Regions from separate parts of the Chromobacterium vaccinii genome, predicted to be linked through region 2. Evidence: riboswitches for the same ligand, from Rfam matches in the RefSeq annotation. Region 2 holds a riboswitch; the other holds the start of a gene.

Region 1 (4,250 bases), 1.7 Mb from region 2:
GCGGCCGCGCTGGGCATACGCTATCGGCGGCTGGATAGCGGCGAGATCAACCACTCCACCCGCATCGTGGTGACGGACCGGCAGGGCCGGATCGCCGCTTCCACCGAGGATATCGGCCCCAAGCCTGATTCGGCGGTGGTCAAGGCCTTGCGCGCGCTGCTCAAGTAAGAGAGGCGATCACTTTTCCAGTTGCCAGAACAGCGGCTGGACAAAAGGGGACCACAGCGCGGTGCGCACGCCGGCCTCGGCCAGCGCGTCGCGCGTCCATTGGTTGCAGGTGACGATGGGGTTGTAGCGGCCATGGGCGGCGTAGAAGGCGTCGTTGTCGCCGTAATGGTGTCCGGTTTCCTGCAAGGTCCGGCCGTGGGCGTCGAGCGGCGCGCTTTGGCGGATGAAGTCCGCCAGCCGGCGGTATTGTTCCGGGCTGATCAGGATGCGCCGGGTGTCCTTCCCCTCCTTGGGCTGGGGCAGGTATTCCACGTGCAGCACGCTTTGGTCGAACGCCAGCGCGGCCAATGCCTTGCCGGCGCTAAGGTCTTCCCAGTTTTGTATGGTCAGGAAGAATACCTTGCTGCCCCAGCCGATGGAGATGTAGGGCGAGCGCGCGTACAGGTCTGGGCGGCGGATGTGTTCCGGAGGAAAGGCGGCGGTCCAGTCCTGCGCATCGGTCTTGACCGGCATGATCACGCTGGTGTGCACGCCGTTGCTGTCCAGGTAGATGGGTATGCCGTTCGCGGGCGGAGCCCAGCCGCGGTTGCTGGGCAGCAGTCCCAGCGCCAGCGCGGCGAGCAGATAGCAGATCAAGAGCGCGGGGATGGCCAGCGGCAGGCGCAGGATAAGGCGGCGAAAGGCGGGACCGGAAATGTGCATGGTGATGTCGGCTGGTCAGCGGCGGGATATCAGGGGCCTATTATTTACATTGGGTGGCTGGCGTGTGTCAAATATCCATTGTCATTTGCGCGCGGGGCGCAGGGCACGCCGGGTCTGGAGCTTGCGGCGGCGCGGCGCGGGTGCCCGGAATGCGAAACACCCCGCCAGGGCGGGGTGTTTGTCTTGGGGATCAGTGGTGGTCGTGCCTGTAGGCGAACACCGGCAGCTGCCATTCGCGCCACAGCGCGACCAGGCGCAGCGCCAGGCCGAAGGCGAAGCTGGCGATCACGTTCCAGTCGTGGGGCATGGCCAGATGGTTGAGGCCCAGGTACAGGATGGCCACCAGTAGCGACACGCTGGCGTACAGCTCGCGGCGGAACACGATGGGCACGCGGTTGCATAGCACGTCGCGCAGGATGCCGCCGGCGATGCCGGTGATCATCCCTGCCATCACGATGATGACCGGGTGGTAGCCCATGCCCAGCGCCACGTCGCAGCCTATGATGGTGAACGCCACCAGGCCCAGCGCGTCCAGGATCAGGAACAGGCGGTTCAGATGGCGCATGTAGCGGGCGACCAGGACCGCGGCCAGGCCGCCGGCCACCACCAGCAGCACGTATTCCGGATGCTGGGTCCAGCCTATCGGATAGCGGCCCAGCACGATGTCGCGCACGGTGCCGCCGCCCAGCGCGGTGAGGAAGGCGATGACGGCTACGCCGAAAATGTCCATGTGGCGGCGGCCGGCCGCCAGCGCGCCGGTCATCGCTTCCGCGGTGATGGCGATCAGGTAGATCAGGGTCAGCATGATGAAATCTTATGGGGGTGGAACGATGGAACGCCAGCCGGAGCGATGGCGCGCGGATGGCGGAAAACGGAAATGAGGCGCGAAAGGCTCGCGCCGAGGCATGGATGAGCGGACAAGGCAAACTCCTGGACGGTTTCCGGGTTGGGTAACAGCCTCTCCCCTTGTCCTTTTACCTGAGAGTTGCGCGGCCTTTGGCCGCTTGCCCCTTCGGTGGGCCGCGCGCGGCGGCCTCTCTCCAATCGGCTTGAATCTATACTGCGCTGCGGTACGTTTGCCTGAGCGATTATGGGAGCTTGCGTCTTCGGCGGGGGCATTGCCCCTCTCTCCCGCAGAACCGGAATATTAGCTTTCGCTATTGCAATAGTCAATGCGGGAACCGAGTCGCCCCGGTTCCCGCGCATGGCTTACGCCTTGCCTCGCTTGCCGGGCGCGGAAGCGGCCGGAGACGCGCCTGGCGCCTGGCCGTTGGCCTTGCCAGTAGGCTTTCCCGCAGCGCTTGTCCGCGCGGCAGGCTTGGCTATCGGCTTGCTTTGGTCCGGCGTTGGCTTCGGCGCCGCGGGCTTGGCGGTTTTTCCAAGCGTTTTGGCTGCCGGCGAGGGCTTCGCTGTGGCCGGTTTGCTTGCTGCCGGTTTGACGGTTTTCGCCGATGGCTTGGCAACTGGCACGGGTTTCGCCGGGGCGGGTTTGCTTGTCGCTGCCTTCGCAGAAACGGCTGTGCCGGCGACGGGTTTGGCCGCGGAGGGATAAACGGCGGGGGCGGTCTCGGCAAGGACCGGCGAATCGGCCGCAGTCTCCGCTTCAGTCCTCTTTGAGGAAGAGGCGGCGCGGAGCGCGGCGGCGGCGTCGAGTTCCAGCGTCTTGGCCGCCAGGTCCAGCCGCTCCTGGTGCTCGGCCGGGATGGGACCGTTCAGCGCCAGCAGATCGCGGGCCAACAGCCAGGCTTGATGGCGGCGGCGGGCATCCGGCAGCAGCAGGGGCAGGCCGCGCAGCGCGCGCGGCGCGTCCAGCCGCACCAGCGCCACCTGGTGGCGGACGATGTCCTTCAATTGCATCAGCGTCAGCGGGTATTCGTGGCGCACGTCGCGCATCACCCGGCGGATGGCGTTGAAGGGCCGTTCGTCCACCACGCCTATGCCGATGCTGACGTAGAGCAGCAGCCGCACGAAGCCGTCTGCCAGCGTGCCTTGCTCGAAGCTGGGGTCCAGCGCTTCGCGCTTCAGGCGGGCCAGTTCGCGGCTTTCCCAGGTCAGCGCCTGGCTGCGCGGCTCGCCGGCCGGCGCGACGCCGACCAGGGTGGCCAGCTGCGGCGATTCGTAGATCGCGCGGAACAGCTGCTCCTGCGCGGCGTCGCGCAGATCGCGGTAATGGTCGAGCGACTGGACGATGAAGCCGGACACCTGTTCCTGCCACAGCCACAGCGGATTGTCGGCCGCTAACGGCCGGCGCTGCGCGCGCACCTTGTCGGCCAGGTCCGGCAGCCACCACAGCCACGGGTTTTTCGGCGAGACCAGCGTCCGTTCCAGCCGGGCCGGGTGCAGCTCGCGCAGCAGGCGGGCGCCAGCCTCGTTGCTGGCGGCGCGCAGCGTAGGCGAGACGTAGCGGTCGTACAGGCCCTGGTTGATCTCGGATACCCGCTTCACCACTTCGAAAGCGCGCTCGTCGTCGCGGCCGTCGTCCAGCGCCAGGATGTCGGATACGTCGCGGGCCTCGAAACGGATGATGTAGCGGCCCTCGATGTACTCCTGGCCCGGCGCGTCCGGCGCGATGTCCTCGATGACGGCCTCGTACAGCCCGGGGGCCAGCACGTCGATCAGGTCCAGCGCGCTGGCGAATTCGCTGTGTTCCTTGTTGGCGACGCCGGCGGACACGAAGATGCCGAGGTGGCCCACCTTGTTGTGCAGGCAGTAGACGATGGTCTGTTCGTTGTTGCGGATGTCCTCGGCGTTGTCGTAGAGATCGGCGATCCAGTTCAGCGCCTGTTGCGGCGGGGTGATGTTGTCGCCCCAGGACGAGAACACCATGATGGGCGAGCGGATGTTGCGCATGTCCACCCGGGCCTTGCCGTCATGGCTGGTGATCTTGCCGTGGACCAGCTCGTTGCCGACGAACAGCTTCTGGGTGATCCACTCCATTTCCGCCTTGTTCAGCAGGTAATGGCCGCCCCACCAGCGCTCGAAGTCCAGATAGCGCTGCGGCTCGGTGTCGATCTTGGCGTACAGGTTGTAGGACTTTTTCCACAGGGTGTTGGCCGGATCCAGCTTCTCGAAGTTCTCGACCAGGTGGGCGCCGTCGAAATGGCCATTGCCCAGATCGCCGGCCAGCGACGCGGTCCAGGTGCCGCCGTTCAGGCCGCCGGCATAGCGCATCGGATTCTTGCCGCGCACGCCGGCCCAGTACGACAGCGGCGAGCCGGCCAGCAGGATGGGGCCGACCAGCTCCGGCGCCACCGACGCCAGCATCGCCAACGCCCAGCCGCCCTGGCAGTTGCCGATCACGAAGGGCTTGCCGTCGCTGTCCGGGTGCAGCTCGTTGACGCGCTTGAGGAAGTGTCCTTCGGCCTTGGCCACGCTTTCTA
Region 2 (4,250 bases):
CCGCGCGGCAGCTGAGCGCGGCGCTTGAGCTGCTGGGCCATTGCCCGCCGGCGGGTTGCGAGAGCCTGGACGAGCTGTGGCGCTGGGCGGTGGCGAATTGGTCATTGAGCCGCGTGCCGGCCGGTCCCTTGCAACTCCCTCATTTCTGACGACTTTTCATTTGAATGGCATAAGCATCTGTCTGCTAACGGTTTTTGTTGAAAAAATCGTCAATGCGACATGTTTTTACGTCAAAACTGTGTTTTAATGCGCCCTTTTTTTGGCGCGGCGGCAGGCCGCACCCGGCTGCGGCGCAGCCGAGCGTTCCAGCTTCGGCTATCTTGAAGCCATGGCCATAGGCCTGCCGATGCGGTTTTGACCTTTTCCGCATGTCTGACGCCGGGTGTGACTACCCCGGCGCGCGATGCTTTCGTTCCCACGGAGAGTCAGGTTTGAACGAAAACAGTTCCACTCAAAAGAAGGGCTCGCTCGGAGTCTGGATGTGCACCGCCCTGGTGGTGGGCAATATGATAGGCTCCGGCGTTTTCCTGCTGCCGGCCTCGTTGGCGCCGTTCGGCGGCGTGTCGATGTTGGGCTGGCTGCTGACCTCCTGCGGCGCCATCTGCCTGGCGCTGGTGTTCGCCCGCCTGTCCGCCATCCTGCCGCGCGAAGGCGGGCCGTACGCCTACATCCACGCGGGCTTCGGCGATTTCGCCGGCTTCTGGATCGCCTGGGGCTACTGGATCGCGCTATGGGCCGGCAACGCCGCGCTGGCGGTGGCGGCCACCAGCTATATGCAGGTGTTTTTCCCAGCATTGGGGCACAACGAGCCGCTGGCCGGCGCGGTCGCCATCGGCCTGATCTGGATCGTCACCTGGATCAACAGCCGCGGCGCGCGCAGCTCCGGCGTTGTGGCGGTGGTGACCACGCTGCTGAAGCTGCTGCCGCTGGCTGCGGTTACCTTCATCGGTTTCTTCCATTTCCAGCCGGATAATCTCGCATTCAACCCGCACAACAAGCCCTTGCTGTCCTCGTTGTCCGCCACCATGGCGCTGACATTGTGGGCCTTCCTCGGCCTGGAGTCGGCGTCGGTGCCGGCCGGCGACGTGGTGGAGCCGGAGAAGACCATTCCGCGCGCCACCGTGATCGGCACCCTGCTGGCCACCGTGCTCTACATCCTGTCCACGGTGTCGCTGATGGGCCTGATGCCGGCCGATGTGCTGGCCGCCTCGCAGGCGCCGTTCGCCGACGCGGCCAAGCTGATGTGGGGCGACTGGGGCTACTGGCTGGTGGGCTTCGGCGCAGTGGTGTCCTGCTTCGGCGCGCTCAACGGCTGGAGCCTGATGCAGGCGCACGTGCCGGCGGCCGCGGCCAAGGATGGCCTGTTTCCCCGCCGCTTCGACCAGCGCAACGCGGCAGGCGTGCCCATCTTCGGCCTGGTGCTGTCCAGCGCGCTGGTCACCATCCTGATGGCGATGAAGTACGCCGGCGGCGACAGCGGGGTGAAGATCTTCGAATTCATCATCCTGCTGGCCACCGCCACCACGCTGCTGCCGTATGCGTTCTGTTCGATGGCGCTGATCGCCATCATGCTGATGCGCGGCAAGGAGTTCGCGCCCAAGGATTACGTCGCCCCCGGCTTCTTCGCCGGCATCGGCTTCGTCTACTCGCTGTGGGCGCTGTACGGCTCCGGCGCCGACATTGTGATGTGGGGCATGCTGCTGTTGCTGATGGGCCTGCCCATCTATGTCTGGCAGTTGAAGGAGCGGTTTGCCGCAGATTGACCGGCGTGCCGATCAGTGAAAAAGCGCAGCGCGACAGCCTGCGCTTTTTCGTTTTCGAACCATTTTGATGTATGAAAATGAGCGGTTTTTTTCCTTGAAAAACATTTATTCAGACTGTTTGATATAGAAATAATATTGGCTTGCCAAGCCCCGGATATTGACACCATAATCGCCGGGTCATACAGGAGAGAGCGGCTTTTCGGCCGCCGCCGAAGGCGCAAGCGCACCCGCAATCGCTCAGGCAAAAGGACTGTATCATCGGGCCGGCGGCAGCCGGTTCGCGCAATCTGGAGAGCGGCGCCCGCGCGGCGTCCACCGAAGGGGCTAACGGCTTATCCGGCCGGAAAATCTCAGGTGCAGGGACAGAGGGGTGTGGTTGATAGAGGATATCCACACTTTGCTCGAAGGAACCGCGCCATGACGGCCCCGAAACGTACTCCGCTGTATCAAGCCCACCTCGCCGCCGGCGCCAAGATGGTCGATTTCGCCGGTTGGGAAATGCCCATCCATTACGGTTCCCAGCTGAAAGAGCACGAAATCGTCCGCACGGACGCCGGCATGTTCGACGTCTCCCACATGACGGTGGTCGACATCACCGGCTCCGACGCCAAAGCCTGGCTGCAAAAACTGATCGCCAACGACGTCTCCAAGCTCGGCTTCGAGGGCAAGGCCCTGTATTCCGGCATGCTGACCCCGGAAGGCACCGTCGTCGACGACCTGATCGTCTATCTCACTGCTTACGGCTACCGCATGGTGGTCAACGCCGGCACCACCGAGAAAGACCTGGCCTGGATGGAAAGCCAGAAGGCCGGCTTCGACGTGGCGCTCAAGGTGCGCCGCGATCTGGCGATGCTGGCGGTGCAGGGCCCCCAGGCCATAGACAAAGTCTGCGCTGTGAAGCCGGAACTGGCCGACGCCATCCGCGCGCTGAAAGTGTTCCAGGGCCTGCCGCAGGACGAATGGTTCTACGCCCGCACCGGCTACACCGGCGAAGACGGCCTGGAAATCATGGTTCCGGCCGACCAGGCCATCGCTTTCTTCAATCAACTGCAAGCCGCCGGCGTGTCGCCGATCGGCCTGGGCGCGCGCGACACGCTGCGCCTGGAGGCCGGCATGAATCTGTACGGCCACGATATGGATGAGACCGTGTCGCCGCTGGAAGCCGGCATGGGCTGGACCATCGCCTGGGAGCCGGCCGAGCGCAAGTTCAACGGCCGCGAGGCGCTGGAAGCGCAAAAAGCCGCCGGCGTGAAGATGAAGCAGGTGGGCCTGGTGCTGGAAGGCCGCGGCGTGTTGCGCGAGGGACTGAAGGTGGTGGTGGACGGCGTGGGCGAAGGCGTGATCACCAGCGGCACCTTCTCGCCGACGCTCAAGCACTCGATCGCCATCGCCCGCGTGCCGGCCGCCACCGGCGCCGGCGCCCAGGTGGACCTGCGCGGCACGCTGACCGATGTGCGCGTGGTGAAGATGCCCTTCGTGCGCAACGGCAAGAAAGTTTTCGAATAATCGGGCAGCGCCTCAAGGCGACTGCCGTCACCATTGATCTGATCTTAAGCTGGAGAACTTCAAGATGAGCAACATTCCCGCCGAACTGAAATACGTCGACAGCCACGAGTGGCTGCGCCTGGAAGCCGACGGTTACGTCACCGTGGGCATCACCGCGCACGCGCAGGAATTGCTGGGCGACATCGTCTTCGTCGAGCTGCCGAAAGCCGGCGCGAATCTGGCCAAGGATGAGCAGGCCGGCGTGGTGGAGTCGGTGAAGGCCGCTTCCGACGTCTACTGTCCGATCGCCGGCGAAGTGCTCGCCGTCAACGAGGAGCTGGAAGGCGAGCCGGAACTGGCCAACTCCGACCCGTACGGCGACGGCTGGTTCTTCAAGATCAAGCCGGCCAACGCCGCGGATCTGGACGGCCTGATGGACGCCGCCGCCTACGCCAAGGAAATCGGCGCCTGATAGCCTGACCGCCCCGCCGTCGCAAGACGCCGGGGCGTTGTTTTTCCCGGCGCGGCCTCGCGCAGGCCGCCGCAACGAAGGAAGTCCCAAGCATGCCGCTCTCCGAACTCTTCAATCGCCACGAATTCATCGCCCGCCACATTGGCCCGTCCGACGCCGAGCGCGCCGAGATGCTGGCCGCTGTCGGCGTGCCGTCCATCGACGCGCTGGTCGACCAGACCCTGCCTGCCGACATCCGCCTGAACCGCCGCCTGGATCTGCCCTCGCCGCAGCCGGAAGCCGAGGCGCTGGCCGCGCTGAAGGCGGTAGCGTCCAAGAACGTGGTCAACAAGTCCTTCATCGGCCTGGGCTACTACCCGGTGCTGACGCCCACCGTCATCCTGCGCAATGTGCTGGAAAACCCCGGCTGGTACACCGCATATACCCCGTACCAGGCCGAGATCGCCCAGGGCCGGCTGGAGGCGCTGCTGAACTTCCAGCAGATGGTGATAGACCTGACCGGCCTGGAAATGGCCAACGCTTCGCTGCTG

What was found. A riboswitch is a leader RNA that binds a small molecule or an ion and turns the genes downstream of it on or off. The one in region 2 is predicted to bind glycine.
Region 1: it holds a riboswitch for glycine, as region 2 does, so the genes downstream of both, BKX93_RS00285 (trimeric intracellular cation channel family protein) here and gcvT (glycine cleavage system aminomethyltransferase GcvT) in region 2, are expected to answer to the same signal.

Annotation. Positions count from the first base shown of each region.
Region 1 is NZ_CP017707.1:64,769-69,018, forward strand. It holds gene BKX93_RS00275 (SCO family protein) at 1-168, shown strand, start outside; gene BKX93_RS00280 (TIGR02117 family protein) at 178-870, opposite strand; gene BKX93_RS00285 (trimeric intracellular cation channel family protein) at 1,061-1,675, opposite strand; glycine riboswitch at 1,827-1,924, opposite strand; glycine riboswitch at 1,929-2,014, opposite strand; gene BKX93_RS00290 (DUF3141 domain-containing protein) at 2,080-4,250, opposite strand, start outside.
Region 2 is NZ_CP017707.1:1,717,424-1,721,673, reverse strand. It holds gene gluQRS (tRNA glutamyl-Q(34) synthetase GluQRS) at 1-149, shown strand, start outside; gene BKX93_RS07905 (amino acid permease) at 480-1,763, shown strand; glycine riboswitch at 1,936-2,026, shown strand; glycine riboswitch at 2,041-2,139, shown strand; gene gcvT (glycine cleavage system aminomethyltransferase GcvT) at 2,181-3,269, shown strand; gene gcvH (glycine cleavage system protein GcvH) at 3,334-3,720, shown strand; gene gcvP (aminomethyl-transferring glycine dehydrogenase) at 3,813-4,250, shown strand, end outside.